3 regions of the Micromonospora sp. NPDC047670 genome follow, and region 2 is predicted to be linked to each of the others. Evidence: riboswitches for the same ligand, from Rfam matches in the RefSeq annotation. Region 2 holds a riboswitch; each other region holds the start of a gene.
The links. Region 2 has a riboswitch for cyclic di-AMP ahead of ACGF7U_RS18635 (NlpC/P60 family protein). Riboswitches for the same ligand answer to the same signal wherever they lie in the genome.
Positions count from the first base shown of each region.

Region 1: another riboswitch for cyclic di-AMP. It lies ahead of ACGF7U_RS04980 (coiled-coil domain-containing protein); the one in region 2 lies ahead of ACGF7U_RS18635 (NlpC/P60 family protein).
Region 3: another riboswitch for cyclic di-AMP. It lies ahead of ACGF7U_RS02025 (coiled-coil domain-containing protein); the one in region 2 lies ahead of ACGF7U_RS18635 (NlpC/P60 family protein).

Region 1 covers NZ_JBIDDA010000002.1:78,647-85,106, reverse strand. The annotation lists gene ACGF7U_RS04995 (alpha/beta fold hydrolase) at 1-134, shown strand, start outside; gene ACGF7U_RS04990 (HelD family protein) at 370-2,487, shown strand; gene ACGF7U_RS04985 (cation diffusion facilitator family transporter) at 2,577-3,494, shown strand; cyclic di-AMP (ydaO/yuaA leader) riboswitch at 3,648-3,779, shown strand; gene ACGF7U_RS04980 (coiled-coil domain-containing protein) at 3,793-4,863, shown strand; gene ACGF7U_RS04975 (SRPBCC family protein) at 4,964-5,431, opposite strand; gene ACGF7U_RS04970 (1-phosphofructokinase family hexose kinase) at 5,602-6,460, shown strand, end outside.
Region 2 covers NZ_JBIDDA010000007.1:63,483-69,942, reverse strand. The annotation lists gene ACGF7U_RS18645 (NlpC/P60 family protein) at 17-1,030, shown strand; gene ACGF7U_RS18640 (N-acetylmuramoyl-L-alanine amidase) at 1,128-3,149, opposite strand; cyclic di-AMP (ydaO/yuaA leader) riboswitch at 3,389-3,526, shown strand; gene ACGF7U_RS18635 (NlpC/P60 family protein) at 3,539-4,579, shown strand; gene dcd (dCTP deaminase) at 4,652-5,230, opposite strand; gene ACGF7U_RS18625 (pyridoxamine 5'-phosphate oxidase family protein) at 5,309-5,860, shown strand; gene ACGF7U_RS18620 (zinc metalloprotease) at 5,988-6,460, opposite strand, start outside.
Region 3 covers NZ_JBIDDA010000001.1:430,880-437,339, reverse strand. The annotation lists gene ACGF7U_RS02050 (heavy-metal-associated domain-containing protein) at 1-198, opposite strand, end outside; gene ACGF7U_RS02045 (metal-sensitive transcriptional regulator) at 348-650, shown strand; gene ACGF7U_RS02040 (DUF305 domain-containing protein) at 769-1,401, opposite strand; gene ACGF7U_RS02035 (hypothetical protein) at 1,479-1,985, opposite strand; gene ACGF7U_RS02030 (YibE/F family protein) at 2,311-3,663, shown strand; cyclic di-AMP (ydaO/yuaA leader) riboswitch at 3,830-3,961, shown strand; gene ACGF7U_RS02025 (coiled-coil domain-containing protein) at 3,965-4,984, shown strand; gene ACGF7U_RS02020 (carbonic anhydrase) at 5,107-5,862, opposite strand; gene ACGF7U_RS02015 (helix-turn-helix transcriptional regulator) at 6,100-6,423, shown strand.

The DNA of each region.
Region 1 (6,460 bases), on a different contig from region 2:
CCGTCTGCCCGGGCGCCGGGCACATGCTCATGATGGAACGCCCCACCGAGGTCAACGCGGCGCTGGGCGGGGTGCTCCGCCAGGTGCTCGCCGACGCCGGGGCCGCCGCGCCCGCCACCGCCCGGAAGGGCTGAGGCGGCGCGGCCCGCAGCGCCCGTGCGGGTGGCCGAGAGGGCCGGCGCGGCGCGACCCGCAGCGCCGGCGCGGACGGCCGGGGAGGCCGGCGCGGCGCGACCGGCGACGTGACGCGGGATCCTTTACCGCACCTCAGGCGCGGCTGGTTGCGCGCGGGCCGTACCCTCTTGCGGTTGGCCTGGCGCGGTTCGCGCGGTTCGCGCCGCCCGCCGCCGACGTCAGGAGGAGCGACCGTTGACCGACCAGACCACCCTGGCGCAGGAGACCGCCGTCGAGCAGCGGCACCTCGACCGGGTGTACGCCCGGCTGGCCGAGCTGCGCCGGGCGGCGGTCCGCGCCGAGAAGGAGGGCTACCGGCTCGCGCGGGTGGGCAACTTCGGAGCCCTGGTCGAGCGGGACGCGATGGTGTTCCACGCCGCGCAGCGACGGCACGTGCTGGACGCCGAGCACGAGGGGCTGGTCTTCGGGCGGCTGGACCTGCGCGACCGGCAGGTGCTGCACGTCGGGCGGCTGGGCATCCGGGACGAGGACGCGACGACACTGGTGGTCGACTGGCGGGCCCCGGCCGCCGCCGCCTTCTACCAGGCCACCCCGGCGCAGCCGCTGGGCGTGGTGCGGCGACGCATGATCCAGTCATCCGGCGAGCGGGTCACCCGGATCGAGGACGACCTGCTCGACCCGGCCGCCGCGCCCGCCGACATGGCCGTGGTCGGCGACGGCGCGCTGCTCGCCACGCTCTCGAAGGCCACCGGCCGGGGCATGCGGGACATCGTCGCCACGATCCAGCGGGAGCAGGACGAGGCGATCCGCTCCCCCGGGTCGGGCGTGACGATCGTGTCCGGCGGCCCGGGCACCGGCAAGACGGCGGTCGCCCTGCACCGGGCGGCGTACCTGCTCTACTCGGACCGCAGCCGGTACGCCGGCGGCGGCATCCTGGTGGTCGGCCCGTCCTCGGTCTTCGTCGAGTACATCGCCTCGGTGCTGCCCTCGCTCGGTGAGGACACCGCCACGCTGCACTCGCTGGGCACCCTCTTCCCGGGCATGAGCGCCACCCGCACCGACCCGCCGGCCGTGGCGGCCGTCAAGGGCTCGCTGCGGATGCGCCGGGTGCTGGAGCGGGCCGCCCGGGACGCGGTGCCGGAGGGGCCCACCGAGCTGCGCCTGCTCTACCGGGGCGAGCTGCTCCGGCTGGACCGCCGCGAGCTGGACGCCGTCCGGGACCGGGCGATGCCCCGGGGCGCCCGCCGCAACGAGGTGCGCCGCGCCGGCTTCGACGGCGTCCTCGCCGCGCTCTGGGCCCAGGCCCGCCGGCTGGGCATCGGCCGGCTGCCCGAGCAGCGCGCGTTCGAGGACGAGATCGTCGAGCGGCCGGAGTTCCGGGAGTTCCTCAAGGCGTGGTGGCCGCGACTGCACCCGCGACACGTGCTGGGCTGGCTGGCCCGCCCCGACCGGCTGCGCCGGTACGCCGGCGGGATCCTCTCCGGGGCCGAGATCCGGCTGTTGGCGGAGGCGTACCGGAGCCTGGACCGCGCCGGGCTGACGATCGCCGACATCGCGCTGCTGGACGAGCTGGACGCGCTGCTCGGCAAGCCGATGAAGCCGGCCCGGCCGAAGCGGGACCCGTACCAGTTGGCCGGCGGGGTGCGCGAGCTGAGCACGTTCGCCGACCGGCAGCGCGCCGCCCGCGAGGCGGCCCGCCAGCGCCCGGAGGACTACCGGGAGTACGCGCACGTGGTGGTCGACGAGTCGCAGGACGTCTCGCCGATGCAGTGGCGCATGATCGGCCGGCGCGGGCGGCTGGCCTCGTGGACGGTGGTGGGCGACCCGGCGCAGACGGCCTGGACCGGGGACCCGGACGAGCTGTCCCGGGCCCGCGACCAGGCGCTGGGCCGGCGCAAGCGGCACCACTTCACCCTCACCACGAACTACCGCAACTCGGCGGAGATCTTCGCGGTCGCGGCGGCCGAGATCCGCCGGCTCCACCCCGACCTCCCGCTGCCCACGGCGGTGCGCTCCACCGGCGTCGACCCGGTCGAGCTGGTGGTGCCGCCGGCGGAGCTGGAGACCGCCGTGGTGGAGGCGGCCACGGCCCTGCTCGCCGAGGTGGAGGGCACCGTCGGCGTGATCACCCCGGTGCCCCGCCGGGACGAGGTGGCCGGGTGGCTGGGCGGGCTGGCCGCGCCGCGCCTGCAGGTGGTGACCAGCCTGGAGGCCAAGGGCATGGAGTACGACGGGGTGGTCCTGGTCGCCCCGGGCGAGATCCGGGCGGACCCGGGCTCGGGCGTACGCACGCTCTACGTCGCGCTCTCCCGGGCCACCCAGCGGCTGACCACCGTCGACCCGGTCGGCTGAGCCGCCGGCCCGCCCCGCGGCCACTTGCATATATTGCGATGTGAGCATAGTTTGGACGCGGATCCGGACGGGTGACGGAGGGTGGGCGCGTGGGCGCAGGTCATGACCACCACCACGGGTCGGTCGCGAACGCCGCGCACCGCCACCGGGGTCGGCTCTGGGCCGCGTTCGCGCTGCTCGGCGCCCTGATGGTGGCGGAGGCGGTGACCGCCTTCCGCACCGGCTCGCTGGCCCTGCTCAGCGACGCGGGGCACATGTTCACCGACGTGCTCGGCATCGGCATGGCGCTCGCCGCGATCACCGCCACCCGGCGGGCCGGGGCGGACCCGCAGCGCACCTTCGGCCTCTACCGGTTGGAGGTGCTGGCCGCCCTCGCCAACGCCGTGCTGCTCTCCGGCGTCGCGGTCTACGTGGTCGTCGAGGCGGTCCGCCGGTTCGGCGACCCGCCGGAGGTGCTTGCCGGCCCGATGCTCGCGGTGGCCCTGCTCGGCCTGCTCGCCAACGTGGGCGCCTTCGCCCTGCTGCGCTCCGGGGCCAAGGAGAGCATCAACCTGCAGGGCGCCTACCTGGAGGTGCTGGGCGACCTGCTGGGCTCACTCGGCGTGATCGGCGCGGCGCTGCTGATCACCGTCACCGACTGGTGGTGGGCCGACCCGCTGGTGGCGGTGGCGATCGGGCTGTTCATCCTGCCCCGCACCTGGCGGCTCGGGCGCGCCGCGCTGCGCATCCTGGTGCAGGCCGCGCCGGAGCACCTCGAGGTCACCAAGGTGCACGACCGGCTGGCCGCCGTGCCGGGCGTCGCCGAGGTGCACGACCTGCACGTCTGGACGCTGACCTCCGGCATGGAGGTAGCCTCGGCGCACCTGACGATGGCACCGGGCGCGGAGGTCGGCGCGGTCCTCACCGCGGCCCGGTCGGCGCTGCACGAGGACTTCCGGATCGAGCACGCCACGCTCCAGATCGAGCCCGGAACGTCCCCCGGGGCCTGCGGGTCGGTTGAGTGGTAATGAGCACAACCTTAAATCTGGGCGAGTATTGTCAACTTATGTCGGATTTGACGGTAAGCGGACAGTCACCCGCAGTCACTCCCGCTGCACCAGTCACACCGGCACCGGTAGGCTCGGTTCCGGCCTTCGCCAGGCGGCACCCACCGGTGCCGGCGATGGCCGCCGCCTAATCGCCCGGTGGGGCGAACCGGGGAACCATGTTCGTGGGGTGCATCCGCGTCAGCGGTAGGGATCTTCCGTCCCGAACCCGTCAGCTAACCCGGTCGGCGGCTGACGGAAGGACACGTGTATGCCAGTGATGGCACCTGTACGACGACGCGCCGCCCGGATGGCGGCCCTGATCGCCGCGACGCTCGCCCTCGGCGCCGCGGTCGCCCCGGTCACCGCCGCCCCGGCGGCGGCCACTCCCCGCGCCGGACTGCTCGCCGCGGCGCCGGGGCAGGACGAGGAGGGCGGCACGCCCGCCCTGCGGGCCCAACTGGAGGCCGCCAGCAAGGGCTACCTCGACGCCAAGCGGGCCCTCGACACGTCGGTCAGGCGGCAGCAGCAGCTCGCCGCGCAGCTCAAGACGACCGAGACCCAGCTGACCGAGCGGACGGAGAAGGTCGGCGAGATCGCCGGGGTGGCCTACCGCAGCGGCCGGCTCGGCGTCGCGTCCGCGCTGCTCAACAGCAACTCACCGGACGGCTTCATGGACCGGGCCGCCGCCCTCGACGCGGTGGCCGCCAACGAGGACCGGGCCCTGCGCGAGCTTCAGGAGACCCGCGACGCGGCCACCCGCACCAAGCTCGCCCTGGACGGCGAGATCCGGGAGCAGCGCAAGCAGGTCACGCTGATGGCCAAGCGCAAGGAGCAGGCCGAGCGGGCGCTGACGGTGGCCAACCGGAAGCAGCAGGCCGCGGGCGGGGGCAGCGCGCCGCGCGGCACCTCGACCGCGACGGCGAAGCCGGCGCCGCGCAACTCCGACGGCTCCTGGCCGTCCGAGTCGTGCAGCGTCAACGACCCCACCCCCGCCAACGGCTGCATCACCCCGCGCACCCTGCACGCGCTCAACCAGGCCAAGGCGGCCGGCTTCACCCGCTACGTCTCCTGCTACCGCCCCGGCGGCTCCGGCGAGCACCCGAAGGGCCGGGCCTGCGACTTCGCGGCGCAGAAGGGCGGGTTCGGCGGCGACGCCACCGGCGGCGACCGGACGTACGGCAACAACCTGGCGGCGTACTTCGTCAGGAACGCCGACCGGCTGGCCGTGCTCTACGTGATCTGGTACAGGCAGATCTGGCTGCCCAGCAGCGGGTGGAAGTCGTACAGCGGCGCCAACGGCGACCCGTCCAGCGACCACACCAACCACGTGCACCTGTCGGTCTACTGACGCCCCGGCCCCGGTGACCCGCCCGTCGGGTCGCCGGGGCCGTGCCACGCGTACGCCCGTCGGCCCGGGCGGGCCTGTCGGGCGTCGTCGGCGTCCGCGCTCAGCCGGCCGGCGGCCCGGAGTCGCGGTCCAGCACGGCGCCCAGCCGGGCGGCCAGCCCCAGGTGGGCCGCGCGCGCCTGACGGAAGGCGTAGCCGAAGAGCGGCGCGGGCGCGGCGAGGGTGATCTCGACCTCGATCCGGACGACGCCGTCCGGCTCGGCCCGCAGCCGGGTCCGGTTGCGCACGGTGGTGGCCGGCCGCTGCCGCGCCACGGTGACGATCTCTTCCGGCCCGGCCACCAGGACATCGGCCTGGTAGGTGATCGGCAGCCGCAGCGGCCCGGCGGCCAACCGGTCGGTGATGAGGTAACTGGCCCGCGCGCCGGGCCGGGGCGGCACCACCCGGCGGACCCGGACGATCAGCGGATGCAGGTCCTCCTGCCGGGCCGGGTCCGCGAGCAACCCGGCGGCCTCGGCCAGGGAGCAGCGCGCCTGGACGGTGTAGCTGAAGGAATCCCGCCTGAGCACGCTGTCTCCCCACGTTGCCGTCGACCGATCGTCGCGCACGCGCGGCGCGGTGGCAACGGCGCGCCCGTACCGGCGCGGATGCCGGCCAACCGCCCTCCGGCCCGACTACCGTCGGCTGTTGAAGGGTCACCGAGCGTCGGCGGAGGCGGGAGCATGAACGGGTACGACGGATGAGCGGGCACGTGATGGTCTTCGCGCCCACGCCCCGGCTGACGGTGACCGTCGACCAGCCCAGCGACGCTCCGGAGCTGCATCTGCACCCCGGCGGCCAGGGCGTCTGGCAGGCCCGGATGGTGCTGTCGCTCGGCGTCGACGTGGTGCTGTGCACCGCGCTCGGCGGCGAGATCGGCCAGGTCCTGGAGCCGCTGCTGGTCAGCGAGGGGGTCGACCTCAAGGTGGTGCTGCGTGACTCCGGCAGCGGCGGATACGTGCACGACCGCCGCGAGGGATCCCGGCAGGAGATCGTGGACGTGCCCGGCCAGCCGCTCAGCCGGCACGAGCTGGACGAGCTCTACAACCTGGCGCTCGGCGAGGGGCTGCGCGCCCCGGTCAGCGTGCTGAGCGGGCCGAACGAGCCCGCGTTGGTGCCGGCCGACCTCTACCGGCGCTTCGCCGCCGACCTCGGCGCCAACGGCAGTCGGGTGGTGGTCGACCTGGCCGGCGAGCACCTCACCGCGGTGCTGGAGAGCGGGGTCTTCTTCCTCAAGGTCAGCCACGAGGAGCTCATCGCCGACGGCCGGGCCGAGGGCGAGGACGAGGAGCAGCTCACCCGGGCGATGTACGACCTGCACGCCGGCGGCGCCGAGAACGTCGTGGTGAGCCGGGCCGACAAGCCGGCCCTGGCCCTGGTCGACGGCGAGGTGTTCGAGGTGGAGATGCCCCGGTTGCAGGCCGCCGACCCGCGCGGCGCGGGCGACTCGATGACCGCCGGGGTGGCCGCCGTGGTCGCCCGGGGCGGTGACGTGCGCACCGCGATCCGGACCGGGGCGGCCGCGGGGGCGCTCAACGTGACGCGGCACGGCCTCGGCA
Region 2 (6,460 bases):
GTTGCAAAAGGAGTCGGTGCCGGTGGCAACCATGCCCCCTCATCGTCACGCACCGGGACGGTCTGCTCGTCCGGGTGGCCTGCGCCGGGCCGCCCACCGTCTGCTCACCCTGGTCGCCGCCGCGATCGTCGGCGCCGGCGCGCTCGCCGCGCCCGCGTACGCCGAGCCCTCGGTCGACGAGATCGAGGCGGCGATCGACAAGAAGTGGGAGCAGCTGGAGCCCACCATCGAGCAGTACAACAAGGTGCGGGCGCAACTGAAGGTGAACCGCAAGAAGTCGGCGGACCTGCAGAAGAAGATCCAGCCCTTGGCGCTGGAGACCGAGCTGGCGATGGACCGGGTCGGTGACCTCGCCTCCCGTTACTACATCTCCGGCCCGTCGCAGGAGATCGGCGCGCTGCTGGTGAGCGCCAAGCCGGACACGCTCACCGAGCAGCTGACGCTCCTGGACCGGCTGGCCGCGAACGAGCGCCGGCAGCTCGAGGGCGTGACCAAGGTCCGCGAGAAGTACGACGCGGAGAAGCAGCGGCTCGACGCGCTGATCGTCGCGCAGACCAAGCAGCAGAACGACCTGGCGGCCAAGAAGAAGCAGATCGACGCCGACATCAAGAAGCTCGAGGCGTCGATGCCGGTGACGACCGTCAAGACGGAGAACTGCCCGACCATCAACGGCGTGGTCAGCGAGGCGGCCCGGACCGCGATCAGGACCGCCTGCGCCCAGGTCGGCGACCCGTACGTGTGGGGGGCCACCGGCCCGAACTCGTTCGACTGCTCCGGCCTGACCCAGTACGCCTACAAGGCGGCAGGCATCCACCTGACGCACTTCACCGGCGCACAGTGGAACGAGGGCAAGGCCATTCCGCGCTCCGAGGCGCGCCCTGGTGACCTGGTCTTCTTCTTCAGCGACCTGCACCACGTCGGCCTCTACCTCGGCAACGACAAGATGGTGCACGCGCCCCGGGCCGGCAAGCCGGTCAACGTCTCCAGCATCAACACCATGCCGGTGGCCGGGTTCCGCAGGCCCGGCTGATCCTCCGGCGCCGCCGCACGACGAGGGCCCCCGGTCGAGTCGACCGGGGGCCCTCGTCTGCCCGGGCCGGCCTGCGCCGGCCCGGGCGGGCGGTGGGTCAGCTGGGCGCGCCCAGCGGGGAGGGCAGCAGGTTCACGTCGTCCAGGTTGACGTACATGACCCGGTGGCCGAACTGGATCTGCACGTACTTGTTGTCGCCGCGGATCACCGTCCAGTCACCGGGGGCGGAGCCGTCGAACGTGGTGGCCCGGTAGTACTCGCCGGGGAGCACGGTGCCGACGGCGTACCGCTGGCCGGCCGAGAGGGTGTACTGCAGCGGCGAGATCGCCTGGTAGGGCACGCCGGCCGGGTAGGCCGCCTGCTCCGGGTACGCCCGGCCGTACACCGGAATGGTGGTCTTGCCGGCCTTGGGGGTCACCACGAAACCGACGGACCACTTCGCGGTCGGCTTCGAGGCGGGGTTGTGGAACCACGCCTTCTGGCCGAGGTACCAGATCGCGGTCCAGTCCCCCTGCACCCCGGCCAGGGCGTACGTCTGCCCCGCCGAGGCACGGGCGCCGTGGTCCGAGATGTACATGGTGTTCGGGGTGCCGTCGGGCCGCAGCGCGATGTCGTTGACCAGCGGCGCGTCGTGGCTCGGCGCGCTGTGCAGGACCACCGCGGACGAGCCGCGCAGCGGGCAGGGGGCCGTCGGCGGGGGCGGGTTCGGCACGCCCGGGGGTTGCCGGTTGCAGCCGGTGAACTGCGGCTGGTTGGTGGCGAAGTCCGGGTCGATGGTGACCAGCCCGGTCCGCGGCGTGGCGGTCGACTTGAACGGCGCCTTGAGCAGGTCGAAGTAGTGCGACCAGTCCCAGTACGGGCCCGGGTCCCAGTGCATGCCGCGCACGGTCGAGGCGACGGTGCCGGGGACGTTGTCGTGCCCGATGATGTGCTGCCGGTCCAGCGGGATGTCGTACTGCGCCGCCAGGTGGCGGACCAGCTTGGCGGAGGTGCGGTACATCGCCTCGGTGTACCAGGTGCCGTGTCCGGCGAAGCCCTCGTGCTCGAGGCCGATGGACTTGGCGTTCACGTACCAGTTGCCGGCGTGCCAGCCGACGTCCTTGGTCTTGATGTGCTGGGCGATGTGGCCGTCCACCGACCGCAGGGTGTAGTGCCAGCCCACCCGTCGCGGGTCCTTGACCAGGTTGACGCTCGGCCCGAAGTAGCCCTCGGTGTCGTGGATGACGATGTACTCGATCTTCTGCCGGTTGGGCCGGTCGGAGAGGTCGTGGTTGCCGTAGTCACCCGCGCCGGGGCCGTACTTCTGGTAGGGCGCCGGGATCCACTCGCAGGAGATGGTGTCGGGGCACTCCAGCCCGTCGGGGCGGGCGAGCTTGCGCAGGTTGAGCCGGTCCAGCCAGGTGCGCTGCGGCTGCACCACGCTGGCGGGCAGGCTCACCTGCTGCCCGTCGTCGGTGCGCCGGCTGTCGCCGGCGTTGATGGTGCCGTAGACCTCGTCGGCGAAGGCCGCCGCCGCGTCGGCGTTGTCCGCGCCGGAGTAGCGGGCCACCGCGCCGTACCAGGCCGCCGGGTCGGTGCCGGCGCCGACGGGGGCGCCGATCTCCTTCTGGTACGCGGCCAGCAGCGCCGCGCCGCCCCGGATGTTCGCCGCGACGTCCGTGCGCAGCGTCTCCTCGCTGGCGCCGGTCAGTGCGGCGGCGGCGTCGAGCGTCCGCAGCGCGGCCTCGGCGGGGGGCGGATCGGCTGGCGGCTCGTGCGCCTCGGCCAGGGACGGGCGGGAGTCGTCGCCGCGCGGGTCCTCGGTGCCCTCGTCGTGGTGGGTGCCCCCGGGCAGGGAGGCGACGTACTCCGCGTCGGTGAGGTGCATCGGTCCGTAGCCGCCGCTGGTGCTCGGCGTTCCGGCGTTGGTGTCCCAGCGGGACTGCAGGTAGGAGACTCCGAGCAGGACGCTCTCCGGCACGCCGTACTCGGCCGCCGCGGCGGCGTACTGCTGCTGCCGGTCGGTCGTCGGCGCGGCGGCGGCGGATCCGGCGGCGGTGAGTGGCGTCGCCGCCAGGGCGGCCGCGACGGCGGCGGCCAGCAGGACGCGTCTGCTCCTCGATGTCGCTGTCAGGTGCATCAGACCCCCAGGTCGGACGGGCGAATGTGGGGCCACCTTCGCCCCGGCCGGCACCTTTGGTCAATACCTTTCCATCGGTCACTTCAAAAGGAAGAAAATCTTCGTCCTCGGGGTTGCGCGCTCCCTCCGGTCCGTGTGAACACGGTGTGTCACGGCGCGACGGGTTGCGGATTGATAACGGCCGTCTCTACTCTGGTCATTCGTCGGCCGGCGACAGTCCGCCCAACCGGGGCGGTAACGGTCCGACACCGCCGAGTCGCTCCCGAGCGAGCCGGGGACCCAGGTACCCCCGGGGTGAATCCGCAGCCTCTGCGGTAGGGCGTCCCCTTCCCGCCCGAACCCGTCAGCTAACCCGGTAGGCGGTACGGGAAGAAGGAGTACGGAGCCCGGTGGCACACCATGCCCCGCGGCCACCGTCGGCACGGTCGGCCCTCGCCGACCCGACGACGGCTGAGCCGCGCCCACGCTGGTACCGCTGCACCACCGCCCTCGCCGCCCTGGCCGCGTTCGCCGTCGTCCTGACCGGCGGCGCCACGGCGGCCCACGCCGAACCGACGGTCGCCGAGATCGAGCGCCAGATCGACGAGGACTGGAACAAGCTCGAACCGATCATCGAACGGCACAACGCCACCCGCCAGGACCTGGCCGCCAAGCGCAGGCAGGCCGACGCGCTCGCCAGGCAGATCAAGCCGCTGGAGGAGCAGGTCGACCAGGCGATGAAGAAGGTCAGCGCGCTGGCCGTCCGCGCCTACAAGGGTGAGAACGTCTCCGCCGTCAACGCCCTGCTGGGCAGCCGCTCGCCCGACCAGATGGTCGGCCAGCTCGAACTGCTCGACCGGTTCGCCCAGCACCAGCAGAAGGACGTGCGGCAGGTCGCGGAGCTGCGCGACCGGCTGGCCGCGAAGAAGGCGCCGTTGGACGAGATGGTCGTCCAGCTCGGCCGGACCGAGGCTCAGCTCGCGGCGAAGAAGAAGCAGATCAACGCCGAGATCGACCGGCTGCAGAAGCTGCGGCTGCGGATCTACGGCAGCGGTGGGGGCGGCCCGCTGCGTCCCGCCCCCTGCCCGGCCAGCTATCCCGGTGGCGGGGCCGGCACCGCCGTCAAGTTCGCCTGCGCGCAGATCGGCAAGCCCTACGTCTGGGGCGCCGAGGGCCCGAATTCGTACGACTGCTCGGGCCTGATGCTCGCCGCCTGGGCGAAGGCCGGGGTGTCGCTGCCGCACAACGCCGCGCAGCAGCGCCGGGTCACCGCGACCGTCAGCCGGGGCGAGCTGCGCCCTGGCGACCTGGTCTTCTACTACAGCGACCTGCACCACGTCGGCATGTACGTCGGCGGGGGCTGGGTGGTGCACGCCTCCCGGGCCGGGGTGCCGGTCAGGATGAAGAAGGTCGACGACGGCCCGATCCACAGCTACGGCCGCCCCGGCTGAGGTGTGCGGAGGGGCCCTTCCTGACGCACGTCGTCGAGGAGAGGGCCCCTTCTGGCACCCGCGAAGCGGTCGTCAGCGGGTCGGCCAGGTGCGCCAGTGCTGCCAGGAGCGGCTCGGGGTCGGACCCCGCTGCCCCTGGTAGCGCGAGCCGTAGACCGCCGAGCCGTACGGGTGCTCGGCCGGCGACGAGAGCCGGAAGATGCAGAGCTGGCCGATCTTCATGCCCGGCCAGAGGGTGATGGGCAGGTTGGCCACGTTGGACAGTTCCAGCGTCACGTGGCCGGAGAAGCCCGGGTCGATGAAGCCCGCGGTGGAGTGGGTGAGCAGGCCGAGCCGACCCAGGCTCGACTTGCCCTCCAGCCGCCCGGCGAGCTGGTCGCCGAGCGAGATCACCTCCAGCGTCGAGGCGAGCACGAACTCGCCCGGGTGCAGCACGAACGGCTCGCCCTCGGGCACCTCGACCATCGACGTCAGGTCGTCCTGCTGCATCGCCGGGTCGATGTGGGTGTAGAGATGGTTGTTGAAGACCCGGAAGAGCTTGTCGAGGCGTACGTCGATGCTGGACGGCTGCACCAGCGTGGGCTCGAACGGCTCCAGCGCGAGCGTGCCCGCCTTGATCTCGGAGACCAGGTCGCGGTCGGAGAGCAGCATCGGAACACCATAGCGAGCGATGTGCGTGACCTGCGTGTCGGACTACCTGTTCGTACACGTGTTCGATAGAATGTCGGCATGGCTTCCTGGTCCGAATTCGCCGCCGACGAGCCCCGCCTCGCCGACGGGATCCGCGTTCTCATGCAGCAGTACGGGCCGGGCTTCGGCTATCTGGCCACCGTCCGCGCCGATGGTGGGCCCCGCGTCCATCCGGTCTCCCCGGTGATCACCGACGAGGGCCTCTTCTGCTTCGTGGTCGACTCGCCGAAGCGGCGCGACCTGGAGCGCGACGGCCGCTACGCCCTGCACTCCTTCCCGCCGGAGGAGAGCGACGACGAGGCCTACGTCGCCGGCCACGCCCGGCCGGTGACCGACCCGGCCCGGGTGGCCCGGCTGGCCCGCAGCCACCGGGCCGCGCCGCAGGTCGACTGGCGGCTGTTCGAGTTCACCGTCGACGTGGCGATGCTCGCCCGCCGTGAGCCGGGCGGCGTGGGCGGCGCGGGCGAGGGACACGGGCGGCCCGCCGTCCAGGTCTGGCTCGACCCCCGGGCGACCGCCCCCGACGTCGCGGCGGAGCCCGCGACGCGGTCGGTGAGCGGCGACAGCCTCGCCGCCCGCCCGGCCGCCTGAGACGCGGTGTGACGCCCCGGGCCGTCCCCGTCCGGGGCGCCACACCGCCCCGCCCCGCCCGAAGGCGACGGTGCCGGCCCCCGTCGAGCGGGGGCCGGCACCGGTGCCTGCCTGTCGTACTGGGGAATTACGCCGCGCGGTACGCGTTCCAGGCGGTCAGCATTCGGCTGGCCTGCCCGGCGGTGAACTGGTGCATGCAGGAGTCGTAGGTGTAGTCCATGAAGTTGGTGATCGGGTCGACGCCCGGGGCGGTGCAGGTGTCCCGGCCGGTCGGGCACTCGAACGCCGGCGAGGCCTCGGGCGCGGTGTCGCTGACGCTGTCACCCGAGCCGGAGCAGCCGCCCTGGAAGGTGTGGTAGAGGTTCAGCCAGTGACCGACCTCGTGGGTGCCCGTGTCGCCCTGGTTGTAGTTGGCGGCCGTGCCGCCCGGCAGCGACTCGCTCAGCACGACGACGCCGTCCATGCTGTTCAGCTTCCGGGTCGGGAAGGTCGCCCAACCGAGCAGGTCGTTGCTCAGCTCGCCCAGGTAGACGTTGAGCGTGTTCTTGCCGCCCTCGCGCAGCGAGGTCTTCATCGACCGCTCGGCCGAGGAGCCCTGCA
Region 3 (6,460 bases), on a different contig from region 2:
GAGGTCGTAGCCGGCCTCGTCGACGGCGGCGCGCACGGTGTCGATGTCCAACGGGCTGTCACTGGTGACGGTGACCCGGCCCGCGGCGAGGTCGACCTGGACGTCGTTGACGCCCGGGATGGCGCCGACCTCGGCGCTGACCGAGTTGACGCAGTGCCCGCAGGTCATGCCCTGCACCTGGTACGTCGTGGTGACCATCGAACTCTCCTCTCGACGCCTCCAGCATATACCCCCCAGGGGTAATGCGGAGGCAGACGGGTGCCTGCTGGGTTTACCGGTACCCGGTGGGGGTATCCCGACACGAAGGACCGTACCATACCCCCGAGGGGTACGCTATCCTCGATCGCATGACCACACCGACGCCCGCCCCGACCAGGGGCTACACCGCCACCAAGGACCAGCTGCTCGCGCGGCTGCGCCGCGTCGAGGGACAGGTCCGCGGCATCGAGAAGATGGTCGACGACGACCGCTACTGCATCGACGTGCTCACCCAGATCTCCGCGATCCAGGCGGCCCTGGACAAGGTCGCCCTCGGCCTGCTCGACGGGCACGCCCGGCACTGCATGCACGAGGGGGCGGCCGAGGGCCGGGCCGACGAGATGGCCACCGAGATGATGGCCGCCGTCGGCCGCCTCATGAAGCGCGGCTGACCCGCCCGCCGGCCGCCCGACCTCGCCGGCCGCCCGACCCCGCCGGCCGTCCGGCGGCGGCAGGCCCGGCCGACGGGTGCCCCGGCGCCGACGAGGTGCGGCACCGGGGCCACCGGGATCAGAGCCGGCCGAGGATCTTCCGCATCGTGTCGATCTCGGCCTGCTGGGTGGCGACGATCTGCCCGGCCAGGGCCTTGGCCTCCGCGTTCACGCCCCGGGAGAGCTCCTCCCGGGCCATGGTGACGGCGCCCTCGTGGTGGGCGATCATCATGGTCAGGAACTGCCGGTCGAACTCCCGGCCGGAAGCCGCCGCCAGCCTCGCCATCTCGGCGTCGGACATCATGCCGGGCATCCCGTGGTCCATGTGCGGCAGCTCGGCGCCGGGCGACGGCACCGGCCGCCCCCAGGCCGACAGCCAGCCGCTCATCGTCGCGATCTCGGGCGCCTGAGCGGCCCTGATCTCCCCGGCAAGCCGCTTGACCTCCGGGTCCGCCGCCCGCGTCGCGGCCAGGTCCGCCATCTCGACCGCCTGCCGGTGGTGCGGAATCATCATCTGGGCGAACATCGCGTCGGCTTCGCCGGCGTCGCCGGCCGCGCCGGACGCGGTGGCCGCCGGCGCGCTGCTGCCGGGCGCGCCGTGCCCGGCGCCCGGGGCGGGATGCCCGTCGCCGCCGCAGGCGGTCAGGGCGAGGGCCACGGTGACGGTGGCGCCGGCCAGGGCGGCACGGCGCGCGAGGGTACGAGTGATCACGTCTGAGCCTTTCGGTGTCGGAACGTACGCAGCACGACGGGGACGCGGACCGGCGGACCGGACCGCGCCGGGGCGTCCTATCTGCGCAGCACCGAGACCGTGGCGAGCCGCAGACCGACCGGCCGGGGTGGCGGGGCGCGGGGCGACCGCTCCGACCCGCCCGACGCCCGGCCCGCCGGTGTGACGGCGCGTACGCCGGCCAACAGCAGCACGGCCGCGAGCAGCGAGGCGGCGAGCGCGCCCAGCACCGCCAGGCACACGCCCCACCACGGCGGCCCGCCGCTCGCCCCGCCGGACGGGAGGAGCCGCTCGTGCGGACAGTCGCCCGGGCAGGCCACGACGCCGGACAGCGCCGCCGCGACGGCGTACGGGACGGCGGCGGTGTGTTCGGCGGGCGACGCGCCGCCACGCGGACCGGCGACGGCGTGCGCCGCGGTGTCGGCGGCGTGGCCCGTGGCGTCGCCGGAATGGCCCGTGGCGTGTGAGCCGTGACCGAGGGTGTGCATCGCGGTCAGACCGAGCAGCGTGCCGACGAGCAGCAGGAGCCGGGCCCACCGCCCCGCCGTCACCGTCGCCGTCCGCACACCCCCACGCTAGTCCCCGGGGTCGGCGCGTCCGGCGCGACGGGCGCATCCCACCGCGGTCCGCGCCCGACACCGGCCCGCACGACCTGCGTCCGGATGCCGGGATGGCTACCATTCGGCCGGTGGCCCCATGGACCCCGCACCGCCCGCCCCGCCTCCCCGACCGGGCGGCGGCACCGACCGTCCGCGACCGCTCGGGCCGGACGATCGCGGTACGTGGCCGGCTCGCCACCCCGGGGCGATCCGCCGCCGAAGTCACCCGGGAACGCTGAACCGACCGGCCCGCTGGCACGTACCCCGCCCTGGATTCGTTGGGAGACACTCAATGGGCGCCGACCACACCCGTCCCGCACCGTCCGCCCCGCCGGGGGTGCGACGGATCCTCGTCGCGACGGTGGTGCCCCTCTTCGTCGCGACCCTGATTGCGGCCCTGGCGCTCTGGCCGTGGGACGCTCCGGAGGCCGCGCCCGGCACCGACCCGCCCCGCCACCACGGCACGGTGACGCGGGTGGTGACGGAGCCGTGCCCGCCCGCCCCGGAGACCCCGGAGGGGAGCCCGGGCGCCACGGAGGGCCCGTGCGGCACCGTCACGGTACGGGTGGACGACGGTCCCGACGCCGGCCAGCAGGTGGAGACGCCCGTGCCGGCCGGGCCCGGCGCGCCGACGGTCGCGGTCGGCGACGAGATCATCCTGGTCGAGCTCACGGACCCCGCCGACCCCTCGGCGACCGCCTACAACATCGCCGAGCACCAGCGCGGCCAGCCGTTGCTCTGGCTGGTGGTGCTGTTCGCCGCGGCGATCGTCGCGTTCGGGCGGTGGCGCGGCCTCGCCGCACTGGCCGGCCTGGCGGCGAGCTTCGCGATCCTGCTCACCTTCGTGCTGCCCGGCATCAGCGCCGGGCGCCCGCCGCTGCTGGTCGCCGTCGTCGGCGCCGCCCTGATCATGTTCGTGGTGCTCTACCTGACCCACGGGGTGACCGCACAGACCTCGGTCGCCGTGCTCGGCACCCTGGGCAGCCTGGTGCTGACCGGGGTCCTCGGCACGATCGCCACCGCGGCGACCCACCTGACCGGCTTCGGCACCGAGGACGCCACCACGCTGTCGATGTTCCAGGCCGACGTCGACCTGCACGGCCTGCTGCTCGCCGGGATCATCATCGGCTCGCTCGGCGTGCTCGACGACGTCACGGTGACCCAGGCCGCGACGGTCACCGAACTGGCGCACGCCAACCCCGGGCTGTCCCGAATGCAGCTCTACCGCGCGGCGACGCGGGTCGGCCGCGCGCACATCGCCTCGACGGTGAACACCATCGTGCTGGCGTACGCCGGCGCCTCGCTGCCGGTGCTGCTCCTGCTGACCGCCGACTCCCGGGCGGTGACCCAGATCCTGACCAGTGAGTTCCTGGCCCAGGAGATCGTCCGCAGCGCCGTCGCCACCCTGGGCCTGATCGCCGCCGTGCCGCTGACCACCGGCCTCGCGGCCCTGGTGACGACGGCCGGCCGGCGCGGCGGCGGCTCCGCCGACCCCGGCGCGCCCCCGACCCCGCCGGTCCCACGACCGGCGGCGGACCGGTCCGAGGCGTTGGAGGCCCTGAGCGGGCCGCGCGCCGGGAGCACGCCCACCGCCGCCCCCGCCGGGTGGCCCGATCGAGACGGGAGCACGGACACCGCATGGTGACACTCCTCAGCGTGACCGATCAGGACGTCCCGCCTGATAAACGCGTCACTGGTCACCGTCCGCCATTACGAAATAACGCATTTAGTCGGCTTAGGGACGTAGATCCCCGGGAGGACTCTCGGGTAACCTCGCTGCCGGTCACCGCCGAAGGCGCGCAGCGGCGCCTGCGGTGCCGCCGCCCAATCGCCGTCAGGCGAGCCGGGGACCCAGGTACGTGGGGTGAATCCGCGACAGCGGTAGGGGCCACTTCCGCCCCGAACCCGTCAGCTAACCCGGTCGGCGGTCGACGGAAGGGAAAACTGTGACGGCACCCCTACGCCGCTGGTTGACACCTGTGGTGGCCGTGATCGCCGCCCTGGCCGTCTTCGCCGGGCCCCTCCCGGCGGCGGCCGCACCCACGACACCGCCCCAGCCCTCGGGCCACGGGGACGACGAGCCCAAGCTGCTCAACGACCTGATCGAGGCGCGGAACCGGAGCTACGTCCAGGCCAAGTCCAAGCTGGCGAAGTCGAAGAAGCGCCAGCTCGAACTGGCCCTTGAGGTCGACCGGGCGCAGGCCGAGCTGGCGGCGCTGGCTCCGCAGGTGAGCGAGATCGCGGCCCAGTCCTACCGGACGGGGCGGATCGGCGCGGTGTCGATGCTGCTGGACACCGCCAGCCCCGACTCGTTCGTCCAACGCGCCGCCGCGCTCGACGAGCTGAACCTGGTCAACTCCAAGAAGCTCGCCGCGGTGAACGCGGTCAAGACCCGCGCGGAGCAGGCCAAGCTGGCGCTCGACGCCGAGGTTCGCGAGCAGACGAAGCTGACCAACGAGATGGCCCGCGGCAAGCGCGAGGCGGAGAAGGCCCTCGCGCTGGTCGGCGGCAGAGGGCTGACCGGCGGCAAGGTGGTCGCCACCTCGCCGGTGGCCCGGATGGCACCGGGTCGTACCGCCGACGGCGACTGGAAGCCCCTGTCCTGCACCGAGGACGACCCCACCACCTCCGGCTGCATCACCGCGCGCACGCTGCACATGTACAAGGAGGTGAAGCGGGCCGGGTTCAACCGGTTCGTCGGCTGTTACCGCTCCGGCGGGCCGTACGAGCATCCGAAGGGCCGGGCCTGCGACTGGTCGCTGCAGCGAAGCGGCTTCTCCCCCTGGCACAACGACGACACCTACATGTACGGCAACAACCTGACCGCGTTCCTGGTCCGTAACGCCGACCGGCTCGGCATCTACTACGTGATCTGGAACCGGCAGATCTGGTTCCCGGCGACCGGCTGGAAGTCCTACAGCGGCCCGTCGAACCATACGGACCACGTGCACGTGTCACTGCTCTGACGGCGGTAGCCGACAGGGCCGCACCCGCGTCCGCGGGTGCGGCCCTGTCGCCGTCTGTGGGCTCTTCTCGAAGCGACGCCGGGCACCCGGGCGGACCGGGTGACGTCGAACGGCCGGTCGGGTCAGGCGACGGCGGCGGCGACGGCCGGCTGCGTCCCGTCGACCGCGCCCATCCGGGGCGGCACGGCGGCCACGACCCGCGCCTCGCCGGCGGCCAGCCGGTACGACATGCCGACGACGGCGCAGCGCCCGGCGGCCACCTCGGCGGCCAGCACGGCCGAGCGGTCCAACATCGCCTCGACGGTGCACCCGATGTGGATGTCGACGATGCGGTCGATGTCGTCCACGCCCTCGGCGGCCGCCCGGCGCAGGCTGGGCACCACGGCGTCGACCACGGCGTTGAGGTGCCCCTCGGGGGCCGTGCCGGTGGCGTCCGCCGTACGGGCGGCCTGGACGGCCCCGCAGGAGTCGTGCCCGAGCACCACCACCAGCGGCGTGTGCAGGACCGTCACGGCGTACTCGACGCTGCCCAGCACCTCGGGGCCGACCGTGTGCCCCGCGGTGCGGACCACGAAGAGGTCGCCGAGGCCGCGGTCGAAGATGATCTCGGCCGCGAGCCGGGAGTCGGAGCAGCCGACGATCACCGCGAACGGGTGCTGCCCGTCCGCGACCGCAGCACGGTGCCCGGCGTCCTGGTTGGGGTGGTGGGGGGCGCCGGCGACGAACCGACGGTTGCCGGCCTGCAACTCGGCGAGCGCCAGCTCCGGACTGCCCGACGGGGGGATCGCGTCGCGCACCGCAACCGGGTCCCCCGGTGCCGGCTCCGACGACTTCCGCTCCGGGCCCGGCTGAACGCCGGGGGATCCGGGACGACTCATCTCCCTCACCTCGTCCCTCACGAACGACCTGGTCACCCCGGCCGACGCTGGGCGCGGGCTGCCCCCACGGTCACACGCACCCAAAGATACGTCAAGGGATGCGTGATATGCGTTTCATATGTTTGCGCCCGCCCGCGGACTCGGGCGGGACCTTCCCGGCTGCCCCGCCCGCCGGCCGTCCGGCGACGGCGCGAGGGCGCGGCGGAAAACCCGAAAGGCGCGCCATACGATGACGACATGGCGACGACAGGGGAGAACGGGAGCACCCGCAACTGGACGTTCCTGACGAACCACGGGCACGTGCTGCTCGCCATCGCCCGCAACCCCACCGCCCGGCTACGCGACGTCGCGGACGAGGTGGGCGTCACCGAGCGGGCCGCCCAGGCGATCGTCGCCGACCTGGAGGCCGGCGGCTACCTGAGCCGCACCCGGGTGGGCCGGCGCAACGAGTACACGCTCAACCCGGCCGGGCGGTTCCGGCACCCCGCCGAGGCCGACCGGCAGGTCGGCGCCCTGCTCGCCCTTTTCGCCGACGACGCCGAGAGCGCCGACCGCACCTGAGGCGCAACCCGCCGAGGCGCGCGGCATCCCCGCCACC